Regions from separate parts of the Herpetosiphon sp. genome, predicted to be linked through region 1. Evidence: riboswitches for the same ligand, from Rfam matches in the RefSeq annotation. Region 1 holds a riboswitch; the other holds the start of a gene.

Region 1 (5,348 bases):
CGATGTCTTGGCGACGGCAATTCGCGCCAAAATGAGCGTCCACGACTTGACTGAGCTTGAGTTGGCCTATGCGCCGCCCTATGGCTCGGCCAAAGATCCCATTAACATGGCTGGATTTTTGGCCAGCAACCTGCTCGATGGCACGGTGAAATTCTGGTATGCCGAGGAATATCCCGCGATCACTGAGCATGCGCTGATCGTTGATGTGCGCAACCCTGATGAATATGCAGCGTGGCACATTCCAGAAGCGATAAATCTGCCGCTGGCTGAACTACGCACCGCGATTCCAAGCCTCAAAGCCCAAGCCGAAGGGCGACCAATTCGCTTACACTGTATGGTTGGCATGCGCAGCTACATCGCCTACCGGATTTTGCGCCAAAGCGGCTTCACGAATGTGGCAACGCTAGCTGGTGGCGCATTGACCTTGAAGGCATTTGGTCATTAATCATTTTTAGCACCATAACCTTTTCGTTGCAAAACCCTGTTGCAGTGCAGCAGGGTTTTGTCTATCTCAAAATCCAGCAAACAATCATCCAAGATCCATTTTGCATCCATTTGATTGTTCTACACTACACATAACGACATTTAGTCAAAACTTTTCAAGCATCTAATTCAATGGAGGTTCAATGAACAAGCAAATGTGGTGGCACAGCATTGTAATCCTTTTATTATGCGTTGGCTGTACTGCGGATGGAGTGAAACGGACAAGCATGCCCAACATTATGTATCCAGCTTCAGCCCAGTTCACAAGCACGCCTACGCCGCTTGCCTTGAACCAGCATGGCCGAACCGTCAGTTATATCACAGAGCTTGCACCTGCTGAGATCGTTCAATATTATGTGAATGAAAAAAAATCTAGATGGATGGGATGATATCTTTATTAGAGAGCCAAATCGCACGCTAGAATTAGCCTCAATGGAATGTCCGATTATCGAAATGACTGTGCTAATTACCCCAACGATCACCTACACCGATGTTTCTCTACGATTCAGCGAAGATGATTGTATTTAGCTCAACATTGATTCCTATATCAAATTTGTTTATATTCACGTATTAATAACAAAGCAAGGAAATGGCAATGACAATTGTGCATTTAACTCCAATTACTCGCGAAAATTGGCAAGCATGTTGCGAATTAAGCTTGCCTGCCGAACAGCAAGATTTTGTCGCATCCAACCTCTATTCAATTGCCGAAACTCAGTTTTACCCAACCATGCAGATTCGCGCGATTCTGACCCAAGCCGATGCATTGGTTGGCTTGGCAGTTTATGGCATTAGCCCTAATACTGGCCAATATCGAGTTGCGCGATTAATGATCGATCAAGCGTATCAAGGCCACGGTTATGGCCGCGCAGCAATGCAGGCAATTTTAGCCGAGGTCGCAGCCCTTGAGAATATAAAGCAGGTCTGGTTAAGCTACCGCGAACATAATCATGCCGCCCGCAACCTCTATCAATCCTTGGGCTTCCAAGAGCAATCCTGCGATCCAAATGGTCGGATTGTGGCGATGTATGCTTTGGCTACACAGGATTAATCAGCCAAGATTACCCTTGATCTAGCGGCATAACCCTTGCTCAAGGCTTGCCCAAAGCGCACATATCAGGAGCAGCCAAGCAATGGATTTACATAGCGGATATCCGTTTTGGGCAGTTAAAAATGGCTTATTAAATATCTACCCTCGTTTGCAGAACGATTTAACCTGTGAGGTTGTGGTGATTGGCGGCGGCATTAGCGGAGCACTGATCGCTCACTACCTCAGCGAGGCTAATATCGATACGGTAGTGCTGGAAAAACGTGAGCTTGCTGGGGGCAGCACTAGCGCCAGCACCGCCTTGCTGCAATATGAAATCGATACGCCGCTAACTGAATTGGTTAAATTGGTTGGCGAGCAACAGGCAGTTCGCGCCTATCACCTATGTCGCGAGGCAATTGATAAGGTTGCCGATTTAGCCCAAAAAGTTGGTGTAGCAGACCATTTTTCATACAAAACCAGTTTATATCTCGCTAGTAGTCGCTGGCATGTCAAACAATTGCGCCAAGAATTCGCCTTACGTCAAGCTCATGGCTTCAAACTCGATTTGCTCGACAAAGCCGCGATTGGCGAACGGTTTAGTTTTACCGCTCCGGCGGCGCTATATTCCTACAGTGCAGGCGAAGTTGATGCCTTTCAACTATCCCATGCACTTTTCAAGCAGGCGGCGCAACGTGGCGTACAAATTTTTGATCGCACGGTTGCCAAAGAATGGCAAAGCAACAGCGACGGTGTAACGGTCACCACCGAAACTGGCTATCGCATTCATGCCAAATATCTGATTTTGGCGGCGGGCTATGAAGCGCAACACTATATCAAGCCCAAGTTGGTGAAATTTCGCAGTAGCTATGCACTGGCAAGCGAGCCATTAACCGATTTTAGTGGCTGGTATGAACGATGCTTGATTTGGGAAAGCGCTCGTCCATATGTCTACTTGCGTACCACCAACGAAGGCCGAGCCATTATTGGCGGCGAAGATGATCAGATTGATCTGCCTGCCAAGCGCGATGCCCTACTCGAACGTAAGGCTGCCAAATTAACTAAACGTTTTAATCAATTGTTTCCGCAGATCCCCTTGCATGTCGATTATCGCTGGGCTGGAACCTTTGGCGAAACCAAGGATGGCTTGCCCTACATCGACAATTTGCCCGATCAGCCACGGATTTTGCTGGCGCTAGGCTATGGCGGCAATGGCATTACCTATAGCGTGGTCGCCGCCGAACTGTTGCGTGATCGCGTATGTCAACGAGCCAATCCCGATGCAGCGATCTTTCGGCTTGATCGCAACTGAGCCAACTTGGGCAACCTGCCCAAACCGCGCTAAAAGCCATTTGTCACAAGCAATTGACTATGCTATAATCGCCTACCGAACTGTGGAAAATCAGTGAATAAGCGATCTCTCATCGAGATGGGCAGAGGGACTGGCCCGACGAAGCCCGGCAACCCCATTATTTGGAAGGTGCCAAATCCTGCAGGTTCGGCCTGATAGATGAGTTTGAGCATGCGGGCCTCTCTCTGAGAGGTTTTTTTGTGTAATGCAACCAATGGCTGACGTACTTAAAACTGTTTGGTGGGATGAAGTTCCCTGTTTGATCGACCAACGTCTTTTGCCAGCAACGCTGGATATTGTACGTTGTGAGGATTTAAATAGCGTGATCGAGGCGATTCGCTCAATGCAAGTGCGAGGCGCTCCAGCAATCGGCATCACGGCAGCCTATGGCATGGCCTTGGCCGCCCAACGCAGCACCGCCCAAACCAGCAGTAAATTACTCGAAAAACTAGCTAAAGCCAAAGCGCTGCTTGATGCCACGCGGCCTACGGCGATCAATCTAGCTTGGGCCACTCAGCGCATGCTTGACGTAGCCCAAGCCAATCACACACTTGAGGTTGATCAATTACGTCAGCGTTTATTGGCTGAAGCCGAGGCCATTCGCGACCAAGACGAGGCTATGTGTCGGGCAATCGGCCAGCATGGCAAAGTACTCTTGGCCCAATCGCGCAATGTGCTGACCCACTGCAACGCTGGTGGTTTAGCCACGGCAGCCTATGGCACGGCGCTCGCACCAATTCGCGCAGTCCATGAAGATGGGCAGCCAATTCATGTTTGGGTCGATGAAACGCGGCCATTTTTGCAGGGCGCACGACTCACCGCGTGGGAATTGCAACAGGCAGGCATCGATTTAACCTTAATTACCGATAACATGGCTGCTTATTTTATGCAGCAAGGCCAGGTTGATTGTATTATCGTTGGCTCGGATCGGATTGCGGCAAATGGCGATGTTGCCAATAAAATCGGCACTTATGGGCTGGCAGTGTTAGCCAAAGCGCACAATATTCCACTGTATGTTGCTGCGCCAACATCGACCATTGATTTGCAGACCGCCGATGGCGCGGCAATTCCAATCGAACAACGTTCAACCCAAGAAGTAACCCATATTGGGCAACAGGCAATTGCGGCAGCAGGCATTAAGGTGGCGCATCCGGCTTTTGATGTGACTCCGGCGCATTTGGTAACAGCAATTATTACCGAACAAGGCATTGCCTACCCGCCCTTTGCTGAACAATTACAAACCATGGTTGAGGCTGCCAATGCCGCCAACGCTGGCAAGTGAGTTTCGCTGTCAAGCGATCGCACCATTTGATCTGCCCTATACCAATCAGGCAAGTGCATGGGCGGCCCAAATGCGTTGGACTCAGGGCTATCCGATTGCCCCAACCTTTGTTGCGCAGCCCTTATGGCGTTTGAGCACCCATGGTTTTCCTGGCTTGAACAGCGACCCACACTTCGATCTAGCTCAGCTCGAACGCCAGCTTGAAGCCCATCAATTGGCCTATCTCGAAAATACGGTTGGTCATGTGGCAGTTGACAGCGTTGAACAATTGCTTGATCATACGCCATGGCTTAATGATCGCCAGTTGTTGCCGCAAGCCTTAGGTTTTGGTTTATATGGGCCGTTGAGCTTGGGCTTGACGCTTATCGATGACCAAGAACGCCCTTTATTGGCCGATCAACGCTTGCGCGAGGTCTTGACACAACATTTACACTTACGGATTGGTTGGCTAGCTCGCGAATTGCGCATCCACGATATCCAAGGTTGGGTCTGTTTGATTGAGCCATTTTGGAATGCCCAAGCGCACCCATTTAGCTCAATTAGCCAAGCTGAGGCCTATAGTTTGCTGGCTGAAACCATTCAACATAGCCCAATTGCTTGTGGTATTGCTCCAACTGGTTCAGCTGTCGATTGGCCTTTGTTGATCAATAGCGGCATGCGGGTGTTGGTGTGCAGCAAAGAGCAACGCCAAGATTTGCTAGCTTGTGGCAAGGGCATTAATGATTATTTAGAAAATGGCGGGGCAATTATTTGGGAATGTTTGCCCAGTGATCCCGCCCAACTGGCTGAAATTCAGGTCAGTGATGTCGTCAATGAATGGACTGAATTATTACGTGAAGCACTCGATCACGATATTCTCAACAGTCGCATACTTGATGGCTCGTTATTAACTATCGCGCATGGTCTCGCTCAACACGAGCCAAGCCATGCCGATCACGCGCTTGGCCTGTTGGCCGAGGTTAGCCGCGTCATTCGGACGCACTATAAATTGCAGTGAGCGCTGCTATCCACGTAGCATAGCAGCGGTATCGTTCTCATATAGGAGTTTGTTCGTGCGGATTGTTGTAGCTGGATCAATTGCCTACGATTACATCATGGTGTTTCCTGGGCAATTCAAAGATCATATTTTGGCCGATAAAGTTCACGTGTTGAGCGTGAGCTTCTTGGTAGAATCAATGAAGCGCATGCGTGGCGGCACTGGGCCA
Region 2 (5,348 bases), on a different contig from region 1:
CGACCCCATCACAAATAAGCCACCATGGGATTTCGCGGTGTTGTTGAAGGTATTGAATAGCAACGCCAAGCGGTTGATTAACCATGACCTTCAACGAATCAATATAGAGTATCACCCCTTGACTTGCAGCGATTGACTCACGAATCTCACTCGGCGCTTGGCTAGGATCGCGCTCGGTCAATAGCCCACGAATCCGGCATTCACGCGCCAGATCAGCACGGGCAAGTTTGCTACTTGGCGCAAGCCATACACTCAGCGGGCGACTTTCAGGATGATAGATCGGCTCGAATTCGTTCACAAAACCTCCTACTTCAGTTTGCGCACCATGGGCGACCAAACACGATAGCCATTGGCAATAATGCTGGCCTGCACTGTGGCAGCATTAATCTGGGCAGTATTGATAATAACGCGGCGCTCGTTGGTGCTGACCGTTGCACGAAAGCTAATCACCGCACTCTGCGAATTGGGAATTGTGCCGCTCCACTGAACACTATTGTTGCTAATGGCTGGGGCCGCCAAATTGCTTGGGTTAATCGTGGCGCTCGCCGGAACAATTGTTAGGCCATCAGGCAGTTGATCATTCATGGTTTGTGGGCTGCCTGTGCCAACCACTGTAATCGCATAGCGCAATTGTTGGCCTTGATCAACGCCCCCAAATTCGGCCAATTTGCTTGGTTGCGGGGCAGCACTAGCGATAACCGCTGCCGAATCAGGGTTGAGTTGCAAGCTCGAGCTATCCATAGCTTCAAAATGATCACCGCGAATTTGGTCGAAACTACTCACCAAATTATCGTCATCCCAATTGGGATTCGGTGCGCCAGAAATATACCAATCTGAACCATTATCGGCCACAATGATGCCATAGCGCTGCATTGCCCGCAAAATAACTTGCATCTCGCTGGAAAACCCCGAAATATCAAACGATGCCTTGAGCCGAAAGCGCATACCCATTGGTGGCACATTTTGGTCGGTAATTGATGACGCAAAATGCCGCGCTGGCCAGACATAGGCCCGTTGTGAACGCTGAATCGTAAAGCGAATTGCATGGTTGATCTCGCCTGCTTGCACCTCTTCGTAGCGCACTAAGCCAGGCAAGATTGGCAAACCTGCTGCATCAGCGGAAGTCCAGGTATCAGGTCGTAAGCTATTCGAGCGTAAATCAAAGATTGCTCCGTTACTGGCATTCCAAGTTGTATCGTTAATTTTGGTGGCATTGTACAGCTCATACAGCTTACATTCACCTTCACGCACCACCAACACATGATGGTCGCTACCATGCTCACGTGGCGCATTCGGTGGCACTGGGTATTGGCCTGAGCCAGTGGTGGGGTCACTCTCATGCGGATAATCGACAAAATTAACGGTCACAGTTGGTTGGTTAGCGGGCACAACCACATAGGGAATCCCAATATCACCACCATTCCATTGGGCCGCGCCAAAATCAGGGTGCAAGGTTTCGCTGCCGCCAATGCTGGCAATATATTGGCTCGAACGAGGGTGGACAGGCAAGGTGTCGATTGGGGTATTCCAAATGTTATCAAGTGGAAAAACCGGGCATTGACCAATGGTAGGTGAGTTTTGCGGGCTGGGAGGAAAATTGGCTGGATTATGAGGAGTACTTTTGGCAATTGGGGCGCTAGGCCATTGCGAGCTACACGCGGCCATCAACAAGACAACAATAGCAAAAACGATCATACGACGCATCAAGGCCTCCTTTGGTTTGCTGCGGATAATCAGGGAGCGCTATTGGCAGTCTACCACAGCCTTTTTGCCTTGTCGCTAGTTAAGTACTTGGCTCGCTCATTGGCCGAATCAGCAGTTTATTGACAAATTCGGCCATTTCATCGGGCGTATATTGGGTGCCACGTTCAAACCACCAACGCATCAACGACATCATGCTCGCCACAAAATGATAAGAAACTAGATCGGTCGGCAAACCACGCCCAGCAAACGAGCGCTCACCCTCAGAAATACCAAATTCGATCATGGGGCCAAGCAATTGTTCGGCAATCGGGCTGCGTAACAACACCCGCAAAACATCACGATATTGGCTGGCAAAGCGAAAGGCATTCAAGGTATTTTGTTCAGCGGCGACCGTCGAATCGGGTGGAATCAAAAACTGTTGACCTTCGATCAACATTTCACCCACAACTGCATATAATAGCGCCTCTTTATCAGGATAATGACGATAAAAGGTCTTATTGCCAACATTAGCGCGTTGGATGATTGCTCGCACGGTCACCGCTTCGTAGCCTTGCTCAATAATTAATTCTATAAAGGCTTGACGCAACGCCTTCAAGGTGCGCTGAATTCGGATGTCTTCTTGCTGCATGGCACATTCTCGTTAACTGAAATGGTTGGCTTTGCCCCTCGTTCACTCAGCAGGAGTGGGGTGGGTCAGCGTTCAAGGGTAGGCCAACCATGTAAATCAAACTACTATCTAGCTATATAACACACAATGTGTCATAATTATAGCTAGTATACCATAACTCGACTGTGCCAATCCAATCGGGGTTGGGTTAAGATTTTCGCTGCTTGCTAAATTCTTTGCGAAACTTCTGGACTTTGGGCGAGACGACCGCCATACAATAGGGTTGGAAGGGATTGTGGGCAAAATATTCTTGGTGATAATCTTCGGCTTCATAGTAATTGTTAATTGGTGTTACTTCGGTCACAATTGGGTCGGGCCACTGACCGCTGGCATTTAATGCCGCAATCGTTTGCTCAGCCACGGCTTTTTGCTCAGCATCGTGATAAAAGATCGCCGAGCGATATTGTGGCCCAACATCGTAGCCTTGCCGATTCAGCGTGGTTGGATCGTGGATGGTGAAAAAGACATCCAAAATTTGGCTGAAATTGATCACGCTGGGATCATAGGTTAAGCGCACAACTTCGGCATGCCCAGTTTTTTTGCCGCAAATTTCTTCGTAGGTTGGGTTGGCAACATGGCCACCAGCATAGCCCGATTCAACCCTGATGATTCCTTGTAGATCATCAAAAACCGCTTCTAAGCACCAAAAACAGCCACCACCGAGGGTCGCCAAAGCATATTGTTGAGTCATTTAGTTAACTATCCTTGATTGCTATCGTTGCTAGCTAGAGAGCTAGGCAAATTAAAATTGACCATTAGAATGGGCTAAATCGCCCGTTGAACTCATCCGTTATTAAGTATACTCCAAATCTTGACTAAATTACGATAGAATAATTCTTGACTTTGTTTATCAAGTATGTTATATTCCTCACAGCTTAAAAAACTAAACCCGTTGCACTCATCCAGAGGGGCGGAGGGATCGGCCCGACGAAGCCCCAGCAACCATCCTTAACCTGATCAGTTAAGTTTAAGGTGCTAATTCCGACAGTGATGTCTGACAGATGAGCAGTAGCCCGTGACAGTCATGCCACGATCTCTACTCCTCGTCTGCCCAATATACAGATGAGGTTTTTTTATGGTCATGCACGCAACCCTGCCAAGCCGCGAGGCTCTGACAGCACTCGATACTCAATTAACGAGCCAAACTCCTCAAGCAATTGTGCGTTGGGCGATCGATCACTATTTTCCCAATCTAGCCCTGACGTGTTCGTTTGGCGGTTCATCTGGCATGGTGTTGCTCGATATTGCGCTCAAACTTGAGCCAAATTTGCCAGTGCTGGTGCTCGACACAGGCTTGCTGTTCAGCGAAACCTACGCCTTGGTTGAGCAAATTGAAAAGCATTATGGTATTACAGTGCAATATTCACGCCCACGCCAAACTGTGGCTGAACAAGCCGCTACCCACGGCCCCGAACTTTGGGGCACGAACCCCGATTTGTGCTGCAAACTACGCAAGGTTGAGCCGCTCAAAGATGTGCTGGCTCCCTACGATGCTTGGTTAACCGCGCTGCGTCGCGACCAAAGCAGCACGCGGGCAAATACTCCAGTGGTTTCTTGGAATGAAAAACATCAACTGGTTAAAATTTGCCCCTTAGCCTTGTGGACTGAGCGCGATATTTGGCGCTACATCCATGCCAATGGTGTGCCCTATAACCCATTGCTCGATCAAGGCTACACCAGCCTCGGATGTCACACTTGTACAAGCCACCCGGTGAACGGTGACCCACGCAGCGGACGCTGGGCTGGCTTTAACAAAACCGAGTGTGGACTCCATATCTAAAATTCCATTTGTTCGTTATGTTATGTGTAATCAATGTTGATTAGCATAAAGGTGCCACTTTATGCTAGCTGCTATTCTATGTTCGAGGGTGTGCTTCAATGGCTGTTTCATCATTAATCTTGCCTCACGGCGGTACGTTGGTCAATCGGATTCCTAGCGGCCTTTTACGCGAAAATTTGTTGCAATCGGCCCAAGATTTGCCACGAATTGTGCTCGACGAGCCGCATCGCGCCGATCTCTTGATGATTGGGATTGGTTCGTATAGCCCCTTAACTGGTTTCTTGAATCGCCACGATTATAAGGCGGTCGTCGAAACGATGCACCTCAAAAATGGCTTGCCCTGGTCGATTCCGATTACCTTGCCAATTACCGAAGATCAAGCCTACGATTTGGTGCTCGATCAGCCGGTTGCATTAACTGATGAACAAGGCACGATTTTGGCGGTGCTCGAAGTTGAAGATATTTTCCCAGTTGATGTTGAACACGAAGCACAACACGTGTATCGCACAACCGATGGCGCTCACCCAGGCGTGGCCCGGTTGTATGCTGCGCCACGCTGGCGAGTTGGCGGGGCGATTTGGTTGTTGCAAGTTGAGCAAGGGGCATTCCCACACTTGCCACGCACCCCTCAAGAAGTACGTCAATCGATCAGCGATGCTGGCTGGCGCACGGTCGTAGGCTTTCAAACCCGCAACCCAGTTCACCGCGCTCACGAATATATTCAAAAATGCGCCTTGGAAGTCGTCGATGGCTTGTTGTTGCACCCATTAGTTGGCACAACCAAAAGCGATGATGTGCCAGCGCCAGCTCGCGTGCGTTCCTACGAGCGCTTGCTGCGTGAATACTACCCCGCCAACCGCGTATTGCTGGGCGTTTTCCCTGCGCCAATGCGCTATGCTGGCCCACGCGAAGCGATTTTCCATGCCTTGAATCGCAAAAACTATGGCTGCACCCACTTCATTGTTGGCCGCGACCACGCTGGGGTTGGCAGTTACTATGGCACTTATGATGCCCAATATATTTTCAACGAATTTGATCCAACAGCTTTGGGCATTACGCCGTTGTTCTTTGAACATACCTTCTACTGCCAACGTTGTGGCGCGATGGCCTCGGCCAAAACCTGCCCACACTCCCACGAACACCACGTTATTTTGAGTGGCACTGCCGTGCGGGCGCTCTTGTCACGCGGCGAATTAC

Evidence for each region. A riboswitch is a leader RNA that binds a small molecule or an ion and turns the genes downstream of it on or off. The one in region 1 is predicted to bind S-adenosylmethionine.
Region 2: it holds a riboswitch for S-adenosylmethionine, as region 1 does, so the genes downstream of both, DEF47_RS20955 (phosphoadenylyl-sulfate reductase) here and mtnA (S-methyl-5-thioribose-1-phosphate isomerase) in region 1, are expected to answer to the same signal.

What each region holds. Positions count from the first base shown of each region.
Region 1 covers NZ_DOPT01000046.1:41,082-46,429, reverse strand. Annotated here, with positions in the region: gene DEF47_RS10775 (FAD-dependent oxidoreductase) at 1-445, shown strand, start outside; gene DEF47_RS10770 (GNAT family N-acetyltransferase) at 1,079-1,534, shown strand; gene DEF47_RS10765 (NAD(P)/FAD-dependent oxidoreductase) at 1,617-2,822, shown strand; SAM riboswitch class I at 2,929-3,027, shown strand; gene mtnA (S-methyl-5-thioribose-1-phosphate isomerase) at 3,076-4,143, shown strand; gene DEF47_RS10755 (hypothetical protein) at 4,121-5,140, shown strand; gene DEF47_RS10750 (carbohydrate kinase family protein) at 5,196-5,348, shown strand, end outside.
Region 2 covers NZ_DOPT01000094.1:153,705-159,052, forward strand. Annotated here, with positions in the region: gene DEF47_RS20935 (SAVED domain-containing protein) at 1-298, opposite strand, end outside; gene DEF47_RS25220 (hypothetical protein) at 307-726, opposite strand; partial or broken gene DEF47_RS20940 (hypothetical protein) at 706-1,704, opposite strand; gene DEF47_RS20945 (TetR/AcrR family transcriptional regulator) at 1,784-2,332, opposite strand; gene msrA (peptide-methionine (S)-S-oxide reductase MsrA) at 2,520-3,062, opposite strand; SAM riboswitch class I at 3,267-3,379, shown strand; gene DEF47_RS20955 (phosphoadenylyl-sulfate reductase) at 3,447-4,151, shown strand; gene sat (sulfate adenylyltransferase) at 4,250-5,348, shown strand, end outside.